2 regions of the Microbacterium sp. HM-570 genome follow, and region 2 is predicted to be linked to the other one. Evidence: predicted binding sites of a transcription regulator. Region 2 holds the regulator's gene; the other holds the start of a gene.
What was found. Region 2 encodes LexA, which represses DNA repair genes until DNA is damaged. Its sites were predicted from a motif close to TCGAACANNTGTTCGA; they were not measured.
Positions count from the first base shown of each region.

Region 1: ACT9TC_RS12375 (DUF222 domain-containing protein) is a predicted target of LexA. The motif match lies at 5,318-5,333, and genes of this name have one in related genera.

Region 1 covers NZ_CM135111.1:2,581,333-2,593,402, reverse strand. Annotated here, with positions in the region: gene ACT9TC_RS12400 (polysaccharide biosynthesis tyrosine autokinase) at 1-1,458, shown strand, start outside; gene ACT9TC_RS12395 (hypothetical protein) at 1,455-2,312, shown strand; gene ACT9TC_RS12390 (hypothetical protein) at 2,451-2,750, shown strand; gene ACT9TC_RS12385 (UDP-glucose dehydrogenase family protein) at 3,132-4,442, shown strand; gene ACT9TC_RS12380 (VanZ family protein) at 4,421-4,873, opposite strand; gene ACT9TC_RS12375 (DUF222 domain-containing protein) at 5,407-6,717, shown strand; gene ACT9TC_RS12370 (hypothetical protein) at 6,843-7,010, opposite strand; gene ACT9TC_RS12365 (LuxR C-terminal-related transcriptional regulator) at 7,124-8,725, opposite strand; gene ACT9TC_RS12360 (endonuclease/exonuclease/phosphatase family protein) at 8,848-9,621, opposite strand; gene ACT9TC_RS12355 (alpha/beta fold hydrolase) at 9,760-10,599, shown strand; gene ACT9TC_RS12350 (TetR/AcrR family transcriptional regulator) at 10,592-11,173, shown strand; gene truA (tRNA pseudouridine(38-40) synthase TruA) at 11,209-12,070, opposite strand, start outside.
Region 2 covers NZ_CM135111.1:737,147-749,216, forward strand. Annotated here, with positions in the region: gene ACT9TC_RS03470 (DUF1844 domain-containing protein) at 1-302, shown strand, start outside; gene ACT9TC_RS03475 (SseB family protein) at 315-1,118, opposite strand; gene priA (bifunctional 1-(5-phosphoribosyl)-5-((5-phosphoribosylamino)methylideneamino)imidazole-4-carboxamide isomerase/phosphoribosylanthranilate isomerase PriA) at 1,102-1,848, opposite strand; gene hisH (imidazole glycerol phosphate synthase subunit HisH) at 1,936-2,595, opposite strand; gene hisB (imidazoleglycerol-phosphate dehydratase HisB) at 2,592-3,194, opposite strand; gene ACT9TC_RS03495 (histidinol-phosphate transaminase) at 3,191-4,276, opposite strand; gene ACT9TC_RS03500 (LysM peptidoglycan-binding domain-containing protein) at 4,315-4,695, opposite strand; gene lexA (transcriptional repressor LexA) at 5,000-5,761, shown strand; gene ACT9TC_RS03510 (hypothetical protein) at 5,832-7,241, shown strand; gene ACT9TC_RS03515 (alpha/beta hydrolase family protein) at 7,293-9,227, shown strand; gene hflX (GTPase HflX) at 9,327-10,844, opposite strand; gene ACT9TC_RS03525 (class I SAM-dependent methyltransferase) at 10,976-11,620, shown strand; gene dapF (diaminopimelate epimerase) at 11,647-12,070, opposite strand, start outside.

The DNA.
Region 1 (12,070 bases), 1.6 Mb from region 2:
GCGGCCTGGTCGCTCACCCGCACCCCCGGATACCAGGCAACGAGCCAGGTGTTCGTGTCGACGCAGTCGGGCGGCACCGTCAGCGAGCTGCAACAGGGCTCGACCTTCTCGCAGGCCCGCGTTCAGACGTACGTCAACCTGGTCAGCACCCCGATCGTGCTCAATCCGGTTATCTCTTATCTCGAAGTCGACGATCTGAGCGCGGACGACCTCGCGACGCAGGTGTCGGCCTCGAGTCCGCTCAACACGACGATCATCGAGATTGCGGTCACCGACGCGGATCCCGTTCGTGCGGCGGACATCGCCAACGCGGTCGGCGCGAGCCTGACCTCCACCGTCGCTGAGCTTGAGACGCTGCCCGGAACGACGGAAAGCCCCATCAAGCTCACGCGAGTGAAGGATGCCCTGGCCCCGTTCACACCGGTCAGCCCCAATGTGCCCCTCAACCTGGCGCTTGGTGCTCTGGTCGGGCTTGCGCTGGGTATCGGCGTCGCGGTGCTGCGCACGGTTCTCGATACCCGCATTCGTTCGACGCGTGACGTCGAACAGGCGACCGACCGTCCGATCATCGGCACCATCCCCTTCGACCCGAAGGCGAAAGAACGTCCGGTCATCTTGCACGCCGATCCGCAGAACGTCCGCAGCGAGGCCTTCCGCGCGCTCCGCACCAACCTGCAGTTTCTCGATATGGACGGCGGCAAGACGTTTGTCGTCACGTCGAGCGTGCCGAGCGAGGGTAAGTCGACCACGTCCGTTAACCACGCGATCGCCCTGGCCGATGCGGGCAAGCGCGTCGTGCTCGTCGACGCCGATCTGCGCAAGCCGAAGGTCGCCGAGTACCTGCAGATCGAGGGTGGTGTCGGCCTGGCCGACGTGCTCATCGGTCGCGCACGCCTGGCCGACGTGATGCTGCCGTGGGGTGGGCGCTCGCTCTATGTCTTGCCCGCGGGCAAGATTCCGCCCAACCCGAGCGAGTTGCTCGGTTCGGCGCAGATTCGGCAACTGCTGAGCGCGCTCGCTCACGATGCTGACATCGTCATTCTCGATACCCCGCCACTCCTCCCCGTGACCGATGGCGTCCCGCTGACCAAGCGCACGAGTGGCGCGATCGTCGTCGTCGCCGCTGGCGCCACCACGCGCCACCAACTCGAGAGCGCCATCGAGGCTCTCGACACCGTCGACGCGCGCGTCGCGGGTGTGGTGCTCACGATGGTGCCGACCAAGGGCCCGGATGCCTACGGGTACGGCTATGGGTACGTTATGGCCTGTACGGCGGTGTGCCCGCGGCGCCTGCCGCCCAGCCGAAACGCAGACGCCGTGCGGCAGGACCGCGTGCGGCTCGCGTGGGCCGGGGCGACCCGATCTCGGATTCGCAGCCCACAGGCCCTGCACACTAGGCGTCTGGGATGGCCCGACGCTCTCGTTCACGACCGACAGCTTGGATCGGCGCTGTCGTGATCGTGGTTCTCGCCGTCGTGGTGGCGGTATTGGCAATCATGGCGATCGATCGATCTCGACCTGGGCCGACGAACGAGAGCCTGGCGCCCATACCGACGTTCAACGCAGCTCCGCCGCAACCGAGTGCGACCCCCGCTCCGACGGACACCCCTCTCCAGCCTGTTCCCCGCGCCGACGAGCGCTTCTTGTCTATCGGTTCTGAGGGAATCCTGTGGCGCGGCGTCGCCGGCTCTTGCGCGGACGGCGCGGCTCCGATGATCGAGCGGTCGGCGAACGGCGGAGGTAGCTGGAATGACGTCACCCCGCTGTATCTCGGCATAGGCCAGATCACGCGACTCGATGCATTCGCCGGCACTCAGGCCCAAACAGTCGCCATTCTCGGCGAGGACCGCACCGCCGATGGCCTGCGCACGTTCACGCAGGGACGCTTCTGGGAGAGCTACGAAGAGGTACTGGCGACCTCCGCCTATATCGCGGCCGACGACCCGGCGCTGGTCATCACTCCCGATGGCGCGATCGCCGCCCCCTGCGCCGACGCCCGTGGGCTGCGGCAAGACGGCGACACGATCGCTCTTGTGTGCGGTGCGGCGGTATTCACCCTTGTTGACAACCAGTTGCAAACGCTCAGCGTCGAGGACGCCGCCGCTGTAGCCGTGGACGGTTCGACGATCGTCGTTGCCGGAGCTTCTGCCGACTGCGCAGGCCTCGCGCTAACCACGGTGACGGATGGCGCGCCCACCCCCGTAGCGTGCGTCGAGGGAGCCGACCCCGCCGCGCCGACCGCGATCACGCTGTTGGACGGCGTGGTCGTCATCTGGGCTGGTGAGACATACACCACGCTGCCTGTGAGATAGCACAGTGAACGAGCCGAAGCCTGCCTCAAGCCACCGCGGGGGCCGCGCACGTCGCGCCGTTCGAGCCGGGACGGCTCTGTTCCTGTTCCGCCGTCCGGATCCACATCCACCGACATTTTCCCGTCAGCGCAGACCATCGTGCCCGGCGGCATTGTGACGATCGCGTTCCAGCCCAGCGCCTTCGTGCCGGGCGAGAGTGTTGTACTTTCGCTGATCGGTGAGAACGCCTCAGCGGCAACGCTCGCATTGGTCGTCAAGACCGCGGTGCAGACAGCCACACTCGGCAGGACGTCGGCCTCCACCAACGGGGCCGCCCCCGCTTTCGATGTGCGCCTGCCTGCGAACGCGTCCGGCAACTACATCTTCACCGCCTTCGCGCCTAGCGTTCCGGGCGGCATCTCAACCACCATCGCGGTCGCCGCGGCAGGCGGCGGTTAGGGTATCGCCGAGACCGGTACCGACAGCGCACTCACGATCGGCCTGTGGGTCGGCGGCGGTGCGCTGCTGCTCGCCGGTGGCGCCCTCGTGGTTGCCACCACGGTACGACGTCAGCGCCAGAACGCCAGCTGATTCTTTTGCTATAAGGGCCCGATGTGCATCTGCGCATCGGGCCCTTTTGCTCAGTAATCTCACCGCAAGTGGCGGGCCCGCAGTCGAAATGCGCGCACAGATAGACCCCGGGCGGTCGGATCGGGATGATGGTCTCCGGTACAGTCTCGGATGACGGCGCGAGAGGCCGATCCGCCGTGATCTGCCGTTGTGACGCGGCGACGGTCGCCTGAACGGTTATGACTTCACCTGGACGTCAAAGGAGAATATATGCGTCTGTCGGTCATCGGCTGCGGATACCTCGGAGCCGTACACGCGGCGGCCATGGCATCCATCGGTCACGAAGTCATCGGGATCGACGTCGACGCTGCCAAGGTCGAATCGCTCTCGCGTGGTGAGGCACCCTTCTTCGAGCCCGGGCTAACCGACATCCTCTCCGCCGGGATTGAGTCGGGCAATCTGCGGTTCACGACCGATATCTCCGAGGCGCGTGGAGCTGTCGTTCACTTTGTGGGCGTGGGAACGCCGCAGCGCAAGGACGGCTACGCCGCAGACCTGACCTACGTCGACGCGGCGTTCGAGGCGCTGGTTCCTTTCTTGTCACCCGGCGACGTCGTCGCGGGCAAGTCGACCGTGCCTGTCGGAACGGCGGCTCGTCTTGCTCCCGTCGTCTCAGCGACGGGAGCCACGCTGGTGTGGAACCCCGAGTTCTTGCGCGAAGGTTGGGCCGTGCAAGACACGGTCGACCCAGACCGTCTCGTTGTCGGGGTGCCGGCCGACGAGTCGGGGGCGCGCGCGGCCGATGTGCTGCGAGAGGTCTACCACCCGGCGGTAGCCAAGGGCACGCCGTTCCTGGTCACCGACTACGCCACCGCGGAGCTCGTGAAGGTCGCGGCGAACGCGTTCTTGGCGACAAAGATCTCCTTCATCAACGCTATGGCGGAGATCGCCGAGGTCACGGGCGCGGACGTTACGCAGCTCGCCGATGCGATCGGGCACGACGTGCGCATCGGTCGCCGGTTCTTGGGCGCCGGAATCGGGTTCGGCGGAGGATGCCTGCCCAAAGACATCCGTGCCTTCTCGGCACGCGCCGAAGAGCTCGGACGCGGTGAGTCCGTTGCCTTCTTGCGTGAAATCGACGCCATCAACATGCGGCGCCGCGATCGGGCCGTCGACCTGGTCGTTACGGCGCTTGGGGGTTCCGTATTCAAGAAGAACGTCACCGTGCTGGGCGCGGCCTTCAAGCCACACAGCGACGACGTGCGCGACTCCCCCGCCCTCGACGTCGCGATTCGACTGCGCGGACTTGGCGCGTGGGTGACCATCACCGACCCCGAAGCAATCCCCAACGCCGAGCGGCTGCATCCGCAACTCAACTATGTCGCCGACCGCGATGAAGCCTTGCGCGGCGCCGACGTCGTCGTCGTCGTGACCGAGTGGGACGAGTACAGGCGCGAGCTGTCGCCGTCGCACGCCGGCACACTGGTCACCGACAAGGTGATCATCGACGGACGCAACTGCCTCGACGCCGCAGCCTGGCGGGCCGAGGGGTGGACCTATTACGGGATGGGCCGGCCCTGACGCTTTTCAGCTAGCTTCGCAGCGAGGTACACGATAAGGACCCCGAGCGCGGCGCCCGATGTGTTGGCCACAACATCCTGCACTGTCGACGTTCGATCAGCTGCGAGCATCTGAAGGAGTTCGGCTGTGATTGATGTTGCGACTGCTGCGGCGATGACGAGCCACCAACGCCCTTTCGGGAACAGGATGCTGAGAAGCGCGCCGAACGGAATGAATAGCGCAATGTTCGCCGCGAACTCAATTCGCGGGTAGGTGAGCCATGAAATAGCGCGCGTGACGGTCCGGATGAGGTCGCTGGCTGGCTCGTCGACGTGCGTCGGCCAGAGTGCGATCGCAGCGAGAGTGACGCCGTAGACGAACAACGCGGCCCAGGCAGCGCGCGTGAGCCAGGCGGGCCTGTGGGCGCGTTGCGGGGCGGGCTGAGGTGACATCGGGGGCGGCGGCTCTGGGGGCTGGCTTCTTGGGCGGGAACGGAGGGGGCAGGGGCGCTGTTCGGCTAACCGGGCACCGGTGACAGTGCGGGGGCGGGGGGGCTGTACCCCGCGCGGGTTGTATGGGCCTCCGGGTGCGCATCGAGTTGGATCGGATTGGGTCGGATCGGTTCGGGAGCGCCGGTGCAGCCCAGATGTTCGTTGGAGACTACCGGATCGGGCCTGGGCAGTGCCCATGGGGCGATGCTGACGGATGGGGCGTCGGGTTCGGCGCTAGTCCTGGGGCTGTGCTGGCCGTGGTGCGCCCCGGAGGCTGCCGCGGGATCGCGAGCGATCCCTTGCCGTCGAGGGGGGCGGGTTGCGTTCGAGCGTGGCGGCACGTTTTCGTTGATCCGCGAGCGGGCGGGGGCGGTGGGGCGGCGGTCTAGGCGAGACATCCATGGTTCCAACATTCGTTTTTTTGTTCGATATAGTTATCCACAGACCCGTGAAGTCGTGGCTTCGATGTCGGCGCTCCCTGGTACTTTTAGTACATGTGTTCGAATCTGCGTGAAGCGAAGGTAGACGGCATCGACGTCGTTGCTGCCGACGTGGCGGATGAGTACTGGACGGCGCTCGCCGAGCTGGCTTCCGCGGAGGCGAAGGTGCTTCGCGTCTTGGCCCGAGCGGGAGACGTCGCATTCGAGCGGATGGAGGCTCTGCCGCGGACGAGTGCGCGCGAAGCAGAACTACCGCTACGGGCGATCGCAGCCGAGCTCGCCACGCGTGCGAACCAGTCCGATCGGACTGTGCAACGCAGAATCGACGAGGCACACACCATCTCGACCAAGTTCGCGGCGACGCTCGAGGCCCTGGCCGAAGGCCGTGTTGCCGTGGCACACGTCCGTGTGATCGTCGATCACGGGTCGAAGATCGAAGATTCTTCCGTGCGCGAGACCTTCGAGGCCGAGGCGATCGCACGGGCTGAGTCGACCACCGCTGGTCGACTGAATGCGTCCTTGGCCCGTCTGGTTGAAGAGGTACAGCCCCGCACGTTTGGCGATCGGCACAAAGTTGCCCGCGAGGGACGCGGTGTGTGGGTGCGCGATGACGCCGACGGGATGGCCGAACTGGTTCTGCGGGGACCCGCGGTTCCGGTACACGGCATGCACGACATGCTCACGCAGATGGCCCGCAAGGTCACCAACGAGGCTTCCGCTGCGGCTGCAGACGGCGCCGAGCCCGACCCGCGAACGATCAGCCAGGTTCGAGCTGACCTGTTGGCCGAGATCGTGCTGACCCATCACATCGACCCGGCTACGGGCGAGGGTCTCTCTGACGGGTACGGCGGGCTCGCGTCGATCCGTGCGGTCGTCAACGTGACGGTCCCCGCGCTGGCGTTGGCTGGCGTCACCGCTGACCCCGCCGAACTCGTCGGCCGCGCTCCTGTTGACATCGATACGGCCCGAATCTTGGCTCTCTCGGCACCCGGATGGGAGCGCGTACTCGCCGACCCGATTACCGGAGGGGTGTTGGCGGTCGATCGGTACACGAGATCCGCCGATCTGACCCGATATTTGCGGGTTCGAGATCCTCATTGCCGATTCCCCGGGTGTCGAATGCCCGCGCATCGGTGCGATGTCGATCATGGGCGGGACTATGCCCTCGGCGGCGAAACGTCGCACTGCAATCTCGCGTGTTTCTGTCGACGGCATCACGTGTTGAAGGGCGAGACTCCGTGGATGGTCAGGCACCTGCCCGGCGGGGTGCTCGAGTGGACCTCACCCGGCGGCAAGGTCTACATCGACATTCCACCACCGGTCTTGGTGGGATTCGTGCCTGATCTGGAGCCGCCACCGTTCTGAGTGGCGTGTCCCCTTCCGTGTCCGGAGTCCCAGCGACATGACAGGCGGTTCGGACCTGTCCCCCCGGATACGGTCCGAACCGCCTGTCACGCCGCCGGAATCACCCGACTGACGCGTGGCCTTCGCTACTGCGGCTTCTCGTTCCACGTGGAGCCTGGTGCCGTAAACGACTCGCTGGAGCTGATGCTCACACCGAAGTCGAACGGGTCACCCACCCGCACGGCGAAAGAGAGAAGCATGCGCGGCACGACGACTCCCTGAACAGACGAGAAGCCCTGCGGTGCGCAAGGCATCGGCTCGCAACATTAGAGGGCGCTCATACTCGCACCCTGGGGTTCCGGCAGATATCACCCCTCAGCGACTCGAGATCACCCTCGAGGCGAGGGTGAGGGCGCAGTTGGGCTATTCAGACCTGGCGGGCGAGGGCGGCGGCCTCGGCGCGACTGTGGACGCCAAGCTTGCGATAGAGACTGCGGGTGAGGGTCTTGACCGTGTTGAGGCTGATGAAGAGATTCTCCGCGATGTCGGCGAACGGCAGACCATCGGCGATGAGAACCAGAAGCTCGCGCTCGCGGCGGGTGAGAGCGTCGAGGTTTGCGTGGCGTTCTGTGTCGGAACGTGGGGTGCTCGTGCCGGCGGTGCTGCTGCTGTCGCGCTGCGGCTCGGTCAGAGACGCGGGGACGGGGAGGCCCGACAGATCTGCGAGCACCCTGAGGTCTGAGCTCTTGATGGTTCGGTAGGTGCGGAACAGGCGCTCATGGGCGATGAGCGCATGGGCTCGACAGAAGGCGGGGCCAGCGGCATCCGCTCCCCCGATCGCGAGCTCGCAGGCGGCGAGGATGAGTTGAGCTGCGGCTTCGTCGCGCACGGGCGGGGATGCGGCGAGCGCGGTGCGAGCATGCGCTCTCGCTGCAGCATGCGACCCCGCGCGGTAGAGGTCCTGGGCCGGACGAACCATATCGGCCGCTCGGGGTTCTTCCGGGTTCGGGGTCGTCGGGGTCAACGGCTCATCAAGTTGTCCCTCGAGGGCCGACGCGACGCGCACGAGATAGCGCCGATTGGCGCCCTGATCGAACACAGCGCGCACGCGACGCTCGGTCTCGCCCGCCATCTCGTGCCGGACGATCAGGGGTGCGAGGGGCCCCCGAGCGATCATCGCGCGCACCCAAAGCTGTGCGGCCCAGTACTCCCCGATCGTGCCCTCATCGATGCGGGCAAGCGCGTCGACCGCGGCGGCGTCGTTGAGTTCATCGGCTGCGATGAGCGCCTCGGTCAGATGCAGGACGGCGTCGTAACGGGGGCTGTCGCGCTCTGTCGCGTGCGCGTGAGCGAGCCACGTCCGTGCGTCCGACAATCGGCCGCGCTCGGCGAGCAGCCAGGCCAGCGAACCGGCGGCGCGACGGGCGATCTCGGGCTGTGCGGTGATCGAGCCGAGGTGATGGCTCTGTTCGTATTCGGCGATCGCGCCATCCGCGTCGGCGACTTCACGGCACCGCCCCCACTGGAACATGAGGTGCGGCAACGCCTCGCGCGCGCGACCCGGGGCGGACTCATCGGTGCGCTCCAGCATCCGTCGCGCCTCGACGGATCGCAGGCGCGCCGTGTCGAGCGCACCCTCCGTGCGCGCCCCGGCCGCGCGCCCCGTCAACGCGATCAGAGAATCCAGCAACTCTCGCGGCTCGCGGGTGCCGCCGAACATGTCGCGGGCGCCGTCGTGGAAGCGACCCACGTCCTGACCAGCCGCGACCTGCTGCAAATAGTCGGCGGCGATCAACATGCTCGGACGCTCGACAAACAGCTCACCGGGTAAGCCCTTGAGCGCCTCGAGCATCGCCTGCGGATCTCGGGTGGCGTAGAGATCCCAATGCCATTGGAAGACATCGGCGGCGGCCATCCAGCCTCCATCGCGCGCGGCATCCTCGACCGCGGAACGCACGTGCTCGGGCGCGACGAACACCCGCTCGTGCGCTGACTCGGGCGCACGCTCGACCTGCTGTTCGTCACTCACGGCAATCCCCATCATCAGACGGTTCCGATGCGTTCGACCACGATAGAGGGCGCCCGACGTGGTCACCCTCTCCCATGAGACCCCGAGGACGGCGTTTTATGACGCGAGTGGAGCCAGGAGAATCAGGCGCTTGCCGCGGGCGCGAAGGGCTCGTCGGGTGCCGGAGCGCCCGGTGCGGCGTTTCGGTCCGCGCTCTGTGGCGCCTGGGCGGGCGTGTCCGCCGTCGCAGCTACCGCCTTGGCCGTCACGAGGATCGGCTTGTGGTCAGAGAGGCCTTGAGGCAGGGTCGTGACGTTGTCGATCTCGAAACCGACCGACGTGGCGAAATCGTAGTGACCGCGGAAGAAGCGGTAGCGCGTATAGGTGCGGGCGTCACTGAGGTTCAACTCGTAGCCCTGATCGCGGATCCGCTGGCCGAGATTCTCTTTGAACACCGGGTAGTTGTAATCGCCGACCATGAGGGTGGGCAGACCCGGACCGAGTGCACTGAGCTCGTCGAGAGCCGTGCGGATCTGGTGTCGACGCAGCGAGTTGAGGGCGGTGAGGGGCGCCGCGTGAAAAGACGCGACGATCATCTCGTGGCCCGCGTCGATATCGTGCAGGCGAACGCCCAGCAGGCGCTCCTCCGCGGGCTTCAGCACGCGGTCGTGGAGGGACTTCTTCAGGCTCATCGCGCGCACCTCGGCGGCGCGGAAAGTGTTCTTGCGGAAGTACACCGCGAGCCCGAGACGGTTGCCGCTGGTGGCATCGGCCAGCATGAGGCCGTGGATGGTCTCGGGAATGTCGGTGGAATCGCACTCCTGCAGACACAGCACGTCGGGGTCGTAGCGCTCGGCGAGCGCCGCGAGCTCGGTGGCCGCGCGGTGCTTGCGTAAGTTGTAAGAGATGACCTTCATACCGCCACCAGAATAAGCGCGAGACGTTACCGGCGGGTGACGCGTTGCCCCCCACTTTGCGGTTCTTCGAGAACTCTCAGGGGGCAGTTCGCCGCTTGGCTATTGACATTAGCTTTAGCGCGATGCATCATAGCTGTTATGACCTCCTCACCCGTTTCCTCGTCCGGCGCCACCACTCGCTACCTGTCGCGCCCGGAGGGGCGCGTCGCCTACGACGTGCAGGGCTCCGGCCCGCTGGTCGTCCTCGTACCCGGCATGGGCGATCTGCGCTCGTCCTACCGGCACCTCACTCCCCCGCTCGTGGCGGCCGGCTACACGGTCGCGACCACCGATCTGCGCGGCCACGGCGACAGCGACACGTCGTTCACGTCGTACGGCGACGTCGCGACCGCGGGAGATGTCTCGGCGCTGATCGCCGAGCTCGGCGGCAGCGCCGTCATCGTCGGCAACTCGCTCGCCGCAGGTTCGGCGGTCATCGTGGCCGCGAAGCACCCCGAGCAGGTCACGGGACTCGTGCTCGTCGGAGCTTTCGTGCGCAATCCCCCAGCGAACTTTGTGGCGCGGGCGATGTTCCGCGCGATGATGGCACCGCTTTGGATCGCCCCCGTCTGGAAGGGATACATGCCCACGCTCTACGGCGGCCAAAAGCCCGCGGACTTCGAGGAGTACCGTTCGACGGTCATCGCGAGCCTGAAACGCCCGGCGTACGGCAAGGCCTTCTCCCTCACCACCCGGCAGACCGACCACGATCCCGCCGAGGCGGCACTGGTTGGCGTCACGGCGCCCGTGCTCGTGATCATGGGCGACCGCGACGCCGACTTCAAGGACCCCGCCGCCGAGGCACGGTGGATCGGCGAGTCCCTGAACGCCGAGGTCGTGATGGTCGCCGACGCGGGCCACTACCCGCAGTCCCAACAGCCAGACATCACCTCGGGCGCGGTGCTCGGCTTTCTCGAGCGGGTGGCGCCGCGTGCCTAGGGCTGGGCTCACCCGCGACCGGGTCGTCGAAGAGGCCGCGTCCCTTGCCGACGAGGTAGGTCTCAGCCGCCTGACGCTCGCCGCCCTGGCCGACCGGCTCGGCGTGCGGCAGCCATCGCTCTACAAGCACATGGATTCGATGGCCGGGCTGCTGCGGAGCATCTCGCTCCAGTCCAAGAAAGAGCTGGGCGATGTCCTGGCTCGGGCCGCCGTCGGGCGCTCCGGCGCCGACGCGATCCACGCCATGTCGCACGCGTATCGCGACTGGGCACTGAAGCATCCGGCGCGATACGAAGCATCCAACATGATGCCTACGGCGGACGACGCCGAAAGTGCAGCCGCGTCGCTCGCGAGCATCCAGATCATCGCCGACGTGCTCGCCGCCTACGAACTCGAGGGCGACGACGCGGTGGACGCGATCCGGGCCTTCCGGTCGACACTGCACGGCTTCGTCTCGCTCGAAGCGCAGGGTGGTTTCGCGCTGCCGACGTCGATCGATCGCAGCTTTGATCGCCTGGTGCACGGGTTCGCCGTGGCGCTCTCGCGCTGGACGGAGACATCAGACTCGCTGTAGCGAGGGGACATCCGACTCGCTGTAGCTTCCGTGAGTCAGTCGTCGTCGCGGCGAGCGCGAGTCGCCTCGGCGCGCGACGCGAGCTGATCGTCAGCGGGATAGCCGACTTCCATCAGGGTGAGCCCGCGGGCCGCGAGCACCGGGAAGGCGCTGGTGCGCTCCTGCGCGTCTCGCAGGGTCGCGACGTCCTCGATGCTCAGCCTGCCGCGGCCGACCGCGACACACGCGCCGACCAGGGCGCGCACCATGCTGTGGCAGAACGCATCCGCTCTCACATTCGCGATCAGCACGCCGTTCTCGTCGCGCCGCCAGTCGAACTCGAGGAGCGTGCGGATGGTCGTCGCGCCCTCGCGGGGACGGCAGTAGGCGGCGAAGTCGTGCAGTCCGATGAGCGAGCGGGCAGCGGCATCCATCGCCTCTACATCGAGGAAGGCATTCACGGTCGTCGTGCGGGCGCGCTCGAGCGGGTCGTAGCCCGTCGTCGAATCGGCAACGCGGTACGCGTAGCGACGCCACACGGCCGAGAATCGGGCATCGAACCCCTCGGGCGCCTCGCGGATGTTCCGCACCGTGACGTCCGGGTATTTGCCGAGCACGCCCCGCACGCGCTGCGCCAGCAGATCGAGCGGTGGGCCGTACGACGGACGCGAGCGGCCGAGGGCATCGAGGAGCTGTGTGTCGAGATCGAGGTGTGCGACCTGACCGGCGGCGTGCACACCGGCATCCGTCCGTCCCGCGACGACGAGGCGAGGGAGGGGGCCGGTCGGGCCGGGGGTGTGTCCGGGCGTGTGTCCGGGCGTGTGTCCGGGTGTGTGTCCCGAGCCGAGCACCAGGGCCAGGGCATCCTCGAGCGTCCCCTGCACCGTGCGGAGGTTCGTCTGCCGGGCCCAGCCGTGA
Region 2 (12,070 bases):
TCGCGGATGTTCCGGCCGTTGAGATCATCACGACCACCGCGGTTCACCTGTTGAGCGCCGCCGCCGTCAAGACCGGCCTCGCCGACGACCCCGAGAGCCAAACCGACCTCGATGAGGCTCGCAAACTGATCAACGCCCTCGCCGGCTTGATCAGCGCGGCCGCGCCCGAAGTCAGTGACATGCACGCCCGGTCACTGCGCGATGGGCTGCGGTCGGTTCAGCTGGCGTTCCGCGAGGCATCCGTCATTCCCGACCCGATCGGCAAGGGTCCGGGCGAGAAGTGGACAGGACCCGTCACCTGAGTCGACCGGTGGTCAAGGAGCCGAGCGCTCCAGGCGAACCGTGAGCGAGTCGACGAGCGTTGCAATGCGGTCATCGGACGCCCAACGCTGAGCCAGGCGTGCGAGCACCGCATCCAGCTCCGATTGCTCGAGGCCCTGCATCAACGCCAGCTTGACGACCAGTTCCGGAGCGCGGAGTCGCGCGGTCGGGTCGCCGGGCTCCACCGCGAGATCGATGACGGCGAGCTCGCCCCCGACGCTCTCCTGGAGGCCCGCGAACACCTCTGGAGAGGCGAAACTGGGCTCCCAATCGATGCCCTGCGCCAGCGCCCAGACGGCGGGCCGACGGATGACGAACTCGGTCTCGGAGCCCGGATCGACCACGATCAGGTCTGTCCCCTCCCCCACGGCCGCCTGAGCTACGCGGAACATGGGCGTCGGGATCGGTCGGGCCGTGGCATCCCACGCCTGCATCGCCGCGACGCTCGAGAACGCGGGCAGCACCGTGCGCCCGTCGGGCGCGGCCACCGTGACGATCGAGAGTTCCTGCGTTTTGTCCACGGTCAGCCCGGATGGCGCGACCCCCGTCTCGCCGCGTTCCGCAACGAGGGGCACGAGCAGGCGGGCCGAGCGCAAGGAGTCGACCACAGCGGCCTGACCCACCTCGCCCGTGCGGAACGCGGCGAGGGCGACGAGAAAGGCTTCGGGCGCAGAACCGTCATCGCCGGCGTGCGGGTTCGGTTGGAACGCGCGTCCCTCCCAGGGAACGCCCGCCGAGTCGGTGCCGTGCTCGTGCACGCCACCGTCGGGGTCTTCCGGGTCAGCCGGCTGCGACATCCAACGCCTCGGCCAGCGTGAAGGCGCCGGCGTAGAGGGCCCGACCGACGATCGCGCCCTCGACCCCGAGCGGGACGAGTTCGCGCAGAGCCGCGATGTCATCAAGGCTCGAGACGCCCCCCGAGGCCACGACAGGCTTCGGCGTGCGAGACGTCACCTGACGGAGGAGGTCGAGATTCGGGCCCTTGAGGGTGCCATCCTTGGTGACATCCGTCACGACATAGCGGCTGCATCCGGCGGCTTCGAGGCGCTGCAGGACGGTCCACAGGTCGCCGCCGTCTTCGGTCCACCCACGCGCGGCGAGCGTCGTGCCGCGCACATCCAGGCCCACGGCGATCGCCTCGCCGTAACGCGCGATGACGTCCGCCGCCCACTCAGGGTTCTCGAGCGCCGCCGTGCCGAGGTTGATGCGGCTGGCACCGCTCTCGAGCGCGGCTTCGAGCGAGCGGTCGTCGCGGATGCCTCCGGATAGCTCGACCCGCACACCCTTGACCTGCTTGATCACTTTGCGCAGCACCGCGGTGTTGTTTCCGCGACCGAATGCGGCATCGAGATCGACGAGGTGGATCCAGGTTGCGCCTTGCCGGGCGAAATCGAGCGCCGCGTCGACGGGGTCGCCGTGGAAAGTCTCGGTGCCGGCCTCGCCCTGAGTCAGGCGGACGGCCTTACCCCCGGCGACATCGACGGCGGGAAGGAGGACGAGCTCGGGTGTTGCGGAGAAGTCGTTCATGGATCCTCGTGCGTGGGCGGATGCGCCGGTTTTACACCGATTTCGGGTGCCGCGCTGGGCGGTCCGAAGGCCGGATAGGCACGAAGCCTAGATGTTAGTCGGGGTCAGGCCGTCGATCCAATTCGCGAGCAGACGGATGCCCGCGGCGCCGGACTTCTCGGGGTGGAACTGCGTCGCCGACAGCGGCCCGTTCTCCACCGCGGCGAGGAACGGTGCGCCGTAGTCCGTCCATGTGAGATGCGGGTTGGCGAAAGGCCCGTTCGCCTCCATCAGCCATTCCTGCACGCCGAAAGAGTGGACGAAGTAGAAGCGCTCATCCTCGAGGCCGGCGAACAACCTCGACCCCGGATCGGGGCGGACCGTGTTCCATCCCATGTGGGGCAGAACGGGCGCGTCGAGTTCGCGAACGACCCCCGGCCATTCCCCCATGCCCTCGGTATCCACGCCACGCTCGACGCCGAGCTCGAACAGAACCTGCATGCCGACACAGATGCCGAGCACGGGGCGCCCGCCCGCCAGACGCCGGTCGATCAGTCGGTCCCCGCCGCTCGCCCGCAGCGCCTCCATGACCGCGCGAAACGCACCGACGCCAGGCACCAGAAGACCGTCGGCCTCGAGCACGAGCTGCGGGTCCGACGTGAGTCGCGCATCAGCGCCCGCGGCCTGCAGCGCCTTGACGGCCGAGTGGACGTTGCCGGAGCCGTAGTCGAGGACGGCGACGAGCGGGCGAGCCCCGTCATCCGTCACAGCGCACCCTTGGTGCTCGGGATCCCCTCGACGAGGGGATCGAGCGACTTGGCCTGGCGGAAGGCTCGGGCGAAAGCTTTGTACTCGGCCTCGGCGATGTGGTGAGGGTCGCGCCCCTCCAGCACCCGAACGTGCACGGTGAGGCCGCCGTTGAACGCGATCGCCTCGAATGTGTGCCGCACGAGAGATCCCGTGAAGTGGCCACCGATCAGGTGGTGTTCGAAGCCTGCCGGCTCACCCGTGTGCACCAGGTAGGGACGACCCGAGATGTCGACGACAGCCTGCGCGAGGGCTTCGTCGAGCGGGACCAGGGCGTCGCCGTAGCGGGAGATGCCGGCCTTATCGCCGAGCGCCTCGCGGATGGCGATGCCCAGCACGATGGAGACGTCCTCGACCGTGTGGTGCGCGTCGATCTGCGTGTCGCCCGTCGCCTTCACGGTCAGGTCGGTCAGCGAGTGCTTCGCGAATGCCGTCAACATGTGATCGAAGAATGGAACGGTCGTGTCGATGCTGCTCCGACCGGTTCCATCGAGGTTGATTTCGAGGTCGACGGATGACTCACTCGTGCGACGAGTCTTGCTCGCCGTGCGCTCGCTCATGCCTGCGAGTCTATCGACGCGAGTTGGTCGAGGAATGCTGTGGTCTCGTCTTCCGTGCCGGCCGAGACCCGCAGCGTGCCGGGCAGGCCGACGTCGCGCACGAGTACCCCGCGTTCGAACAGCGCGCGCCAGGTAGCGGCGGGATCACTTACCCCGCCGAACAGGATGAAGTTGGTCCACGACTCGTAGGGTTCGTAGCCGAGCGCGGACAGCGTCGCACCCATGCGGTCACGTTGCCCGACGATGTCATCGACCATCGCGAGCATCGTGTCGGCGTGGCGCAGCGCACCGAGCGCCGCGGCTTGCGTCAGCGAGCTCAAGTGGTACGGCAGTCGCACGAGGCGCAGCGCGTCGATGAACGCGGGGTCAGCCGCGAGATAACCCACGCGTGCACCGGCGAAGGCGAACGCCTTGCTCATCGTGCGTGACACCGCCAGACGGGGACGATCGTGCAGGAGCGTCAACGCCGACCGCTGGTCGTGCGGCGCGAACTCCCAATACGCCTCGTCGACGACGACCACGCCCCGGGAGGCACCGTACACCGCCTCGATGACATCGATCGGCAGCGGCGTTCCCGTCGGGTTGTTCGGGGAGCACAACAGAATGATGTCGGGATCTGCCGCGGCCACTTGCTCGGCAGCGAACTCGGGGGTCAGCGTGAAGTCGTGTCCGCGATCGCCCGCGATCCAGCTCGCTCCGGTTCCGGCCGCCAAGAGCGGGTACATCGAATAGGTGGGACCGAATCCGAACACCGTGCGGCCCGGCCCCCCGAAGGCCTGCATGATGTGCTGCAGCACCTCGTTCGATCCGTTCGCCGCCCACATGTTCTCGGAAGTCAGACCGTGGCCGAGATAGTCGGCAAACGCGGTGCGCAACGTATCGAACTCGCGGTCGGGATAGCGGTTGATCTCACGCAGCGCGACGGCGATCCCGTCGAGGATGTCGTCGGCGACCTCCTGCGGAACCGGGTGGGTGTTCTCATTGACATTCAGCGCGATCGGCACGCTTGCCTGAGGAGCCCCGTAGGGGATCTTTCCCCGGAGATCGTCGCGGAGAGGAAGGTCTTCGAGGGATGCGCTCACCCCTCCCATGCTACGACGCGCGGGCAGAGGGGCGACGTCTAGGAGGCGAGGTGGGCCGGGATCGCGATGCTCTGTCCCGCGACAACTGACGAAGACCCGAGCGCGTTCAGGCGAACGATCTCGTCTACGACATCCCTCGGATCGGAGGCCGGTGCCATCTCGAGGGCGATCGACCACAGGGTGTCGCCCGGCTCGACCAGCACGGTGGTGAACTCATCGGTCGACGCCGAAACGCTACGCGAGGCGAGGGCCTCACCGCTCGCGAGCACGCCGACGAAAACCGCCGCCGCGAGAGGCAGAGACACCATGCTCACGACGACGCGACGCCCGCGCGCCGTCAGCCGCAGGCGAGTGTGCGATGGCATCGGCATGAGTGCGGTGATCATCTTGTCCTCCTGGATCGTGCGGTGCTGTGTCACGCGGGATGAGCGTGGGGGCCGCGAGTCCGTCAGGGCCGATCGCGATTCCAGCTCCGCATCCGACTCTCGGCCGGGAGAGCCGGATGCGAAGTTGTGTTCCGAAGTTATCTTCGAGTATTTCATCTTGTCAAGTCCTTCTTGCGCTTCGAATGGCCCGAAATCGTTCGACACGCTCGAACAGATGTGCCGAAATGTCCCACGGACCGGATAGTGTTTCGATGGTCGCGCTGGTGCAAGAGCAGTACACCAGCGACCACCGACATTGCATTCAGAGCGACGCCTCGTACGGCGGAAGGAGCACGACATGACGCTTGAGCCCGGGGATTCCGCGCTGGCGGAGTCGGATGCCGAGAGGGACTCCGACGCGAGTGCGGACGACGTATCCGTCGCAGGAGAAGTAGCCGGGCCGCGGCCGCGCACGCGGCGTCGCAAGAGTCTCAGCGACAAACAGCTCGCGATCCTCGAAGTGATCCAGCGCGCGGTGCAGGCGCATGGCTACCCGCCGAGCATGCGCGAGATCGGCGACGCCGTCGGCCTGCGCTCGCTCTCGAGCGTCACCCACCAGCTCAACCAGCTCGAGCTGTCGGGTTACCTTCGCCGCGACTCGGGCAAGACCCGCGCGATCGAGATCTTGATCGATCTTCCGGGAAGCGCGGCCGAGAATCCCGCAGACGCGGCCCCGCCCGTCGGCGACGCCGCAATGGTGCCCCTCGTCGGCCGCATAGCTGCGGGCGTCCCCATCACTGCCGACCAGCAGGTCGAAGAAGTATTCCCGCTCCCGCGCCAGCTCGTCGGCAAGGGCGAACTGTTCATGCTGCGCGTCTCGGGCGAATCGATGATCGACGCAGCAATCTGCGACGGCGACTGGGTTGTCGTCCGCACGCAGGCGACCGCTGAGAACGGGGACATCGTGGCGGCCATGCTCGACGACGAGGCGACCGTGAAGACCTTCCGGCGGCGCGACGGGCACACATGGTTGCTGCCCCGCAACAGCGCGTTCGAGCCGATCCTCGGTGATCACGCGACCGTGCTCGGCAAGGTCGTCGCTGTCCTGCGCGCCGTCTGACGTCCCGCGGGCCGCGCGCTGTTGGGCGGGAGAACCTGCGCGCACATGCGTCGGGGCGGTATAAGGAGATGTGACCAACCCCACCCCTGCCTCCGCGAACGATGCGGATGTCGCGCGTCGGCTCGCTGAACTCGAAGCCGAAAACGAACAGCTCCGGTCGCGCCTCGACGAGACGCCCGACCGCCCGGACCGCGTCTCGCGTCCGCGGAAGGGCACGTGGCGCGGCGTTCTGTCCTCGGCAGTGATCGTCGTCGCGGCGCTCTTGGTACCGGTCTCGATCGTCTCGGCGTGGGCTCGCACCGAACTCGTCGACGAGACCGCATTTGTCGCGACGTTCGCTCCCCTGGCGCAGGATCCCGCTGTTCAGGCACTGATCGTCGATGAGGCGACGGTTGCGATCGACGAGTCGCTCGATCTGCAGGGGCTGACCGACGATCTGTTCGACGGACTCGGTGGCCTCGGCCTGCCGCCCCGCGCCACGGCAGCGATCGACTTGCTTCGCGGACCAGCGGTCGAAGGGCTCCGCGGCCTGATCGGCACATCCGTGACTCAGCTCGTGGAATCGGACGTGTTCGCCTCGGTCTGGGAGACGGCCCTCCGCGCGAGCCATCGTGGGCTGGCCGCGGCCGCGACGGGCACGACCCCGACGGGCGCCGTCACCATCAGCGACACGGGCGAGGTCGGCATCTCGCTCGCCCCGATCATCGACGAGGTGAAAGAGCGGCTGGTGGCCCAGGGGGTCGGCTTCGCCTCGGCAGTTCCCTCCGTCGATCGCACGATCGTGCTCGTCCAGAGCGACGCTCTCGTCACCGTTCGCATCGTCTACGGAATCGCGGCGGCGGTCGGATGGTGGCTGCCACTCGTCACCCTTGCCCTGTTCGTCGGTGGGGTCCTTCTCGCACGCCGGAAGAGCGTCGCACTCGTCGGAACGGGCGTGGCCATCGCGCTCGGCGGCGGAGCCCTCGCCGTAGCCCTTGCGATCGGCGCGACGGTTGCGTCGATCGCGGCGTCGCAACTCGCTCTGCCGATCACGGCCGTCGATGCCATCTACGAACAGATCATCACGGCGATGCGCGACACGGCGGCCGTGATCGCGCTGATCGGCGTTCTGCTCGCGATTCTTGCGTGGGTGCAGGGGCGGAGCACAGCCGCCATCGCCATCCGGACCGGCGCCGCAGGCATCAACCATCGCCTGCGCTCGACGCTTCGATCCAGCGGAGCGGATACGGGCCGCGTCGGTCGGTGGATCTACACGTACCGCGTCCTGGTGCGGGTCGCCCTCGCCGCGCTGGTAATCCTCTGGCTGTTGACGCTCCGCCCCCTCTCGATCGGTGATGTCTCACTCGTCCTCATCGTCGCGCTCCTGGCCTGGTGGGCGACCGAACTCGCACAGAGCGATGCGGTAGACGATGAACCCGCACGCGCCGAGCCCGAGCTCAGTGCACCGGAGCCCAGTGCGCCCCAGCGCGTCACCGCGTAGGGCAGCCGGCTTCACACACGCGTCGTCGGCACCTCCGCGTAGCCTGTCGTGATGACCACGATCCTGCCTTTCGGAACCTGGCCCTCCCCCATCTCGGCCGCCGAGGTCACGACGTCGGCACCGCGCATCGACGGCGCGCGTTTCATCGCCCGCGACGTGTGGTGGAGCGAGTCGCTGCCCGCGGAGCGTGGTCGCACGGCCATCCTGCGGTTGCCCCGGGACACCGACCACGGCGCGGACGCGGACGTCGTACTGCCCGCACCCTGGAGTGCCCGCTCGCGGGTCCACCAGTACGGCGGTGGCGCATGGACGGTGGATGACGGCGGGATCCTCTTCTTCGTCGAGCAGTCGGATCAGCGAGTATGGCGGCTCGGGGCGGACGGCGAGCCCCGTCCCCTGACCGCTGAGGCCCCGGGCACGCAGTACGGCGACCTGACGTGGTCAGACGGGCGTCTGCTCGCCGTGCGCGAGGTCTCGCGCGAGGGGCACCATCCGGCGCGTGACGTCGTCGAGATTTCCTCCTCGGCTGATGCAGCCCCCTCCGCCCCGGTTTCGCTCGCAGCGGGCCATGACTTTCTCGCATACCCGCGTCTTTCGCCCAACGGCGATCGGCTGGCGTACATCGGGTGGAATCATCCGAACATGCCCTGGGATGCCACCCAGCTGGTCGTGCTCGACACGCCCAGTGGCGAGACCAGCATCGTCGCCGGTGGAGCCCACGAGTCCGTTCTGCAGCCTGAGTGGACGGGTGCCGACGAGCTGACCTACACCACCGACCGCTCCGGCCGGTGGACGCTCGAGCGCCGTCGACTTGGGGGCATCCCGGAACCGACCGTGGCCGAGGAATCGGACACCGACACCGGTGGGCCGCTGTGGAACCTGGGCGCCCGATGGTTCGCCCCGCTCGAGGACGGTCGGATCCTCGCCGTGCGTACACACGGCCGCGACGAAGTTGTCGTGGAGGACGCGGATGGCTCGGTTCGAGCGATCCCGACGCCCCTGTCCGCGCAGGTGCTGATCCGCGACGTTCAGGGCACTCGTGCCCTCGTCACGGGCGCGGGCGCAACGACCCCCTCGGGACTCTGGCTGGTGGACATCGATGACCCTGAGTCCTCACGCCCCCTCCGCGGCGGCGTCTCGTCGAGAAGCATCGGATGGCTGCCCGAAGCCGTCGCCATGACCTTCGACGGACCCGGCGGAGCCGTGCACGCCTTCGCCTACCCGCCGACCAATCCGGGCGTGGAGGGCCCCGCCGGCGAGCGTCCGCCCTACATCGTCACCGTGCACGGCGGGCCGACCGCCCACGTCGCGGGAGAGGCATCTCCCGCCGTCGCCTACTTCACGAGTCGCGGCATCGGTGTGCTCGACGTCAACTACGGCGGATCGAGCGGATATGGTCGCGCGTACCGGCAACGACTAGCCGGACAGTGGGGGGTCGTCGACGTCCAGGACGTCGTCGCGGCAGCCGAGGGCCTCGTCTCGGCGGGACTCGCGGACGGCGACCGGCTGGCGATCAAGGGCGGATCGGCCGGCGGGTGGACCGTTCTGTCGGCGCTGACGACATCCACGACGTTCTCGGCGGGCATCAGCCGGTACGGCGTCGCGGACCTTCGCGCCCTCGCTGAAGACACGCACGACTTCGAATCCCACTACCTGGACGGACTCGTGGGGCCATTGCCGGAGGCCGAGGCGGTGTACGAGGAACGATCGCCGCTCGGGCGTATCGATAGCCTCAGCGTTCCCGTGCTGCTGCTGCAGGGAGCGGATGACCCGGTCGTGCCGCCCGCGCAGGCGTACGCCATGCGCGACGCCCTCGCGGCGCAAGGAATCAGCCATGCCCTCGTGGTCTACGAGGGCGAATCGCACGGCTTCCGTCGCGCCGAGACGATCCAGCACGCGCTCGAGAGCGAGTTGAGCTTTCTCGGGCAGGTGTTCGGGTTCGCCACTCCCGGCGTTCCCGCGCTGCCCCTCGAGTCGGCTCCCTGAGCGGGCCGTTCGGAGCGGCTCCCCTGGCACAAGACGTGACGAACCGGACCCGCGAACCACAACAACTGCCAGGGGAACCGCCCGTGACGACGGGTACGGTCAGCGGAGGAAGGGCGCGAGCTCGGCCGCGAGGCGGGCCGAGACGTGGGCGTGCAGCGCCGTGCCACCCTCTTCATGACCCTCGGAGATGATGAGGCCCGAGTCGTGCGCCGCAGACACCAGGTCTCCGCGGTCGTAGGGCACGAGCGCGCGCACCTCGACGGCCGGGAGCGGCAGCGCCGCCTCGACCGCGGTGCGCAGCTCGTCGATGCCCTCGCCGGTACGGGACGAGACGAACATCGCGTCCGGCACAAGGCCACGCAGCACCATCCGATCGTCCGCATCGATCAGGTCGGCCTTGTTGAAGACGACGATCTCGTGCGCGTCGCGAGCGCCCGCCTCGGCCATGACATCGCGAACCGTGGCGAGCTGGCTCGCCGGGTCGGGGTGTGCTGCATCGACGACGTGCAGGACGACATCCGCGCCCGCGACCTCTTCGAGTGTCGAGCGGAACGCCTCGACCAGCTGGTGCGGGAGGTTGCGGACAAAACCGACGGTGTCGGTGAGCGTGAAAACACGCCCGTCGACCGTCTCGGAGCGCCGGACCGTGGCATCGAGCGTCGCGAACAAGGCGTTCTCGACCAGCACACCCGCGCTCGTCAGCCGGTTGAGCAGGCTCGACTTGCCCGCGTTGGTGTACCCGGCAATCGCGACCGAGGGGATCGTGTTGCGGGTGCGCTCGGCACGCTTGGCCTCGCGGGCCGGTGCGAAGTCACGGATCTGACGGCGCAAAAGCGCCATCTTCGTGCGGATGCGTCGACGGTCCAGCTCGATCTTCGTCTCACCAGGGCCGCGCGATCCCATGCCCGCGCCGCCGGCACCGACCTGGCCACCGGCCTGACGCGACATCGAATCACCCCAACCACGCAGGCGCGGGAGCAGATACTCGAGCTGCGCGAGCTCGACCTGCGCCTTGCCCTCACGGCTCTTCGCGTGCTGGCTGAAGATGTCGAGGATGACCGTGGTGCGGTCGATGACCTTGACCTTGACGACATCCTCGAGCGCGCGCCGCTGGCTGGGCGCCAGCTCGGTGTCGGCGATCACGGTGTCCGCGCCGACCGCCGCGACGAGGTCACGGAGTTCTTGCGCTTTGCCGCTGCCGAGATAGGTCGCGGGGTCCGGATGCGGGCGGCGCTGGAGCACGGCGTCGAGCACGATAGCGCCCGCCGTCTCGGCGAGGGCCGCGAGCTCCCGCAGAGAGTTCTCGGCGTCTTCCTGCTCGCCCTGCGGGTAGACGCCCACGAGCACGACGTTCTCCAACCGCAGCTGCCGGTACTCGACTTCGGTGACATCCTCGAGCTCGGTCGAGAGTCCCGGAACGCGCCGAAGCGCCTGACGATCTTCGCGATCCCACTGGTCACCATCGGAATCGGCGCGAGCGGTGGTCGAGGCATCCTGCAGCGCCTGCGCCGCCCCGAACGTGCGAACGCCCGACCGTGTTTCGGCGCGCGCCAGAACGCGAGCGACGACGTCGTCGGCCTCGCCGTTCTCGTTCGATGTCGGGATGGTGTCGGTCATGTATTTCCTCTCCGGATGCCTCGTGCCGCCTCGTGAAGAGAGCCCCTGGCATCCGTGGTCGTCCGTGTCCGCGCGACGTCGTAAAACTCTAGCCTCCCGCGCGACACGGGTACTCCGCTACGCTCGCACCCATGGCGAGCGACCACTATTTCTCTGCGAGTCCCGCCAGCGCCGAGAATTTACGTCAGATCCGTGTCGACTTGAATGGTCGATCCGTCGAGTTGACGACCGCTGGTGGGGTCTTCAGCCCAGATCGTCTGGACGCTGGGACTGCCGTACTGCTCGCGAACACCCCTGCAGCTCCCGCCGGAGGGCACCTGCTGGATTTGGGCTCCGGATGGGGTCCGGTTGCCCTGACCCTGGCGATGCAGTCTCCGCACGCAACCGTGTGGGCCGTGGACGTCAACGAACGAGCCCTCGACCTGGTGCGTCGGAACGCCGCAAGACTCGAACTCCCTAACGTGAACGCCGTCCTGCCCGATGATGTTCCCGACGACGTGGTGTTTCGCAGCATCCGCTCCAATCCGCCGATTCGGGTGGGCAAGAACGAGTTGCACGGCCTGCTCGAGCGCTGGATCCCTCGGCTCGACGAGCGCAGCGACGCGTGGCTCGTGGTGCAGCGAAACCTGGGCTCCGATTCCCTGCAACGCTGGCTGGCCTCGACGTTCGAGCACGGGTACAGCGTTCATCGCGCTGCCACGGGGCGCGGCTACCGCGTGATCCGCGTCCGTCGCCACGGTTCGCCGCCGACGACGCCGCTCGACATCATCAGCTGACAGCGAGCTCGACAGCGCGTGTCCGCTCAGGCGAGAGCGACGTCGCCCGAGAAGACCAGCACAGCAGGCCCAGACAGCAGCACGTGCATCTCGCCGTCGCGAGCAACCATCCGTACACCGAGCGTTCCGCCGGGGACGTCCACGCGCCAGGCGTCGGGCGCTCCGGCTCCTGCCCAGTGCCGGACGGCCAGGGCAGCCGCCGCGACACCCGTGCCGCAGCTGAGGGTCTCGCCGACGCCACGCTCGAAGACGCGCATCCGAATGACCCCGACGCCGTCCTGAACGAGAGGCTCCGCGGGCACGACGAACTCCACGTTGGCGCCGGCGACCGGTTCGGGCTCGAGAACCGGCTTGTACGTCAGCTCGAGCGCTTCGAGTTCGTCTTCACCGGGCAGCGCGACGACGACATGCGGATTGCCGACATCGACCCCGAGGCCAGGCCGTGCCACA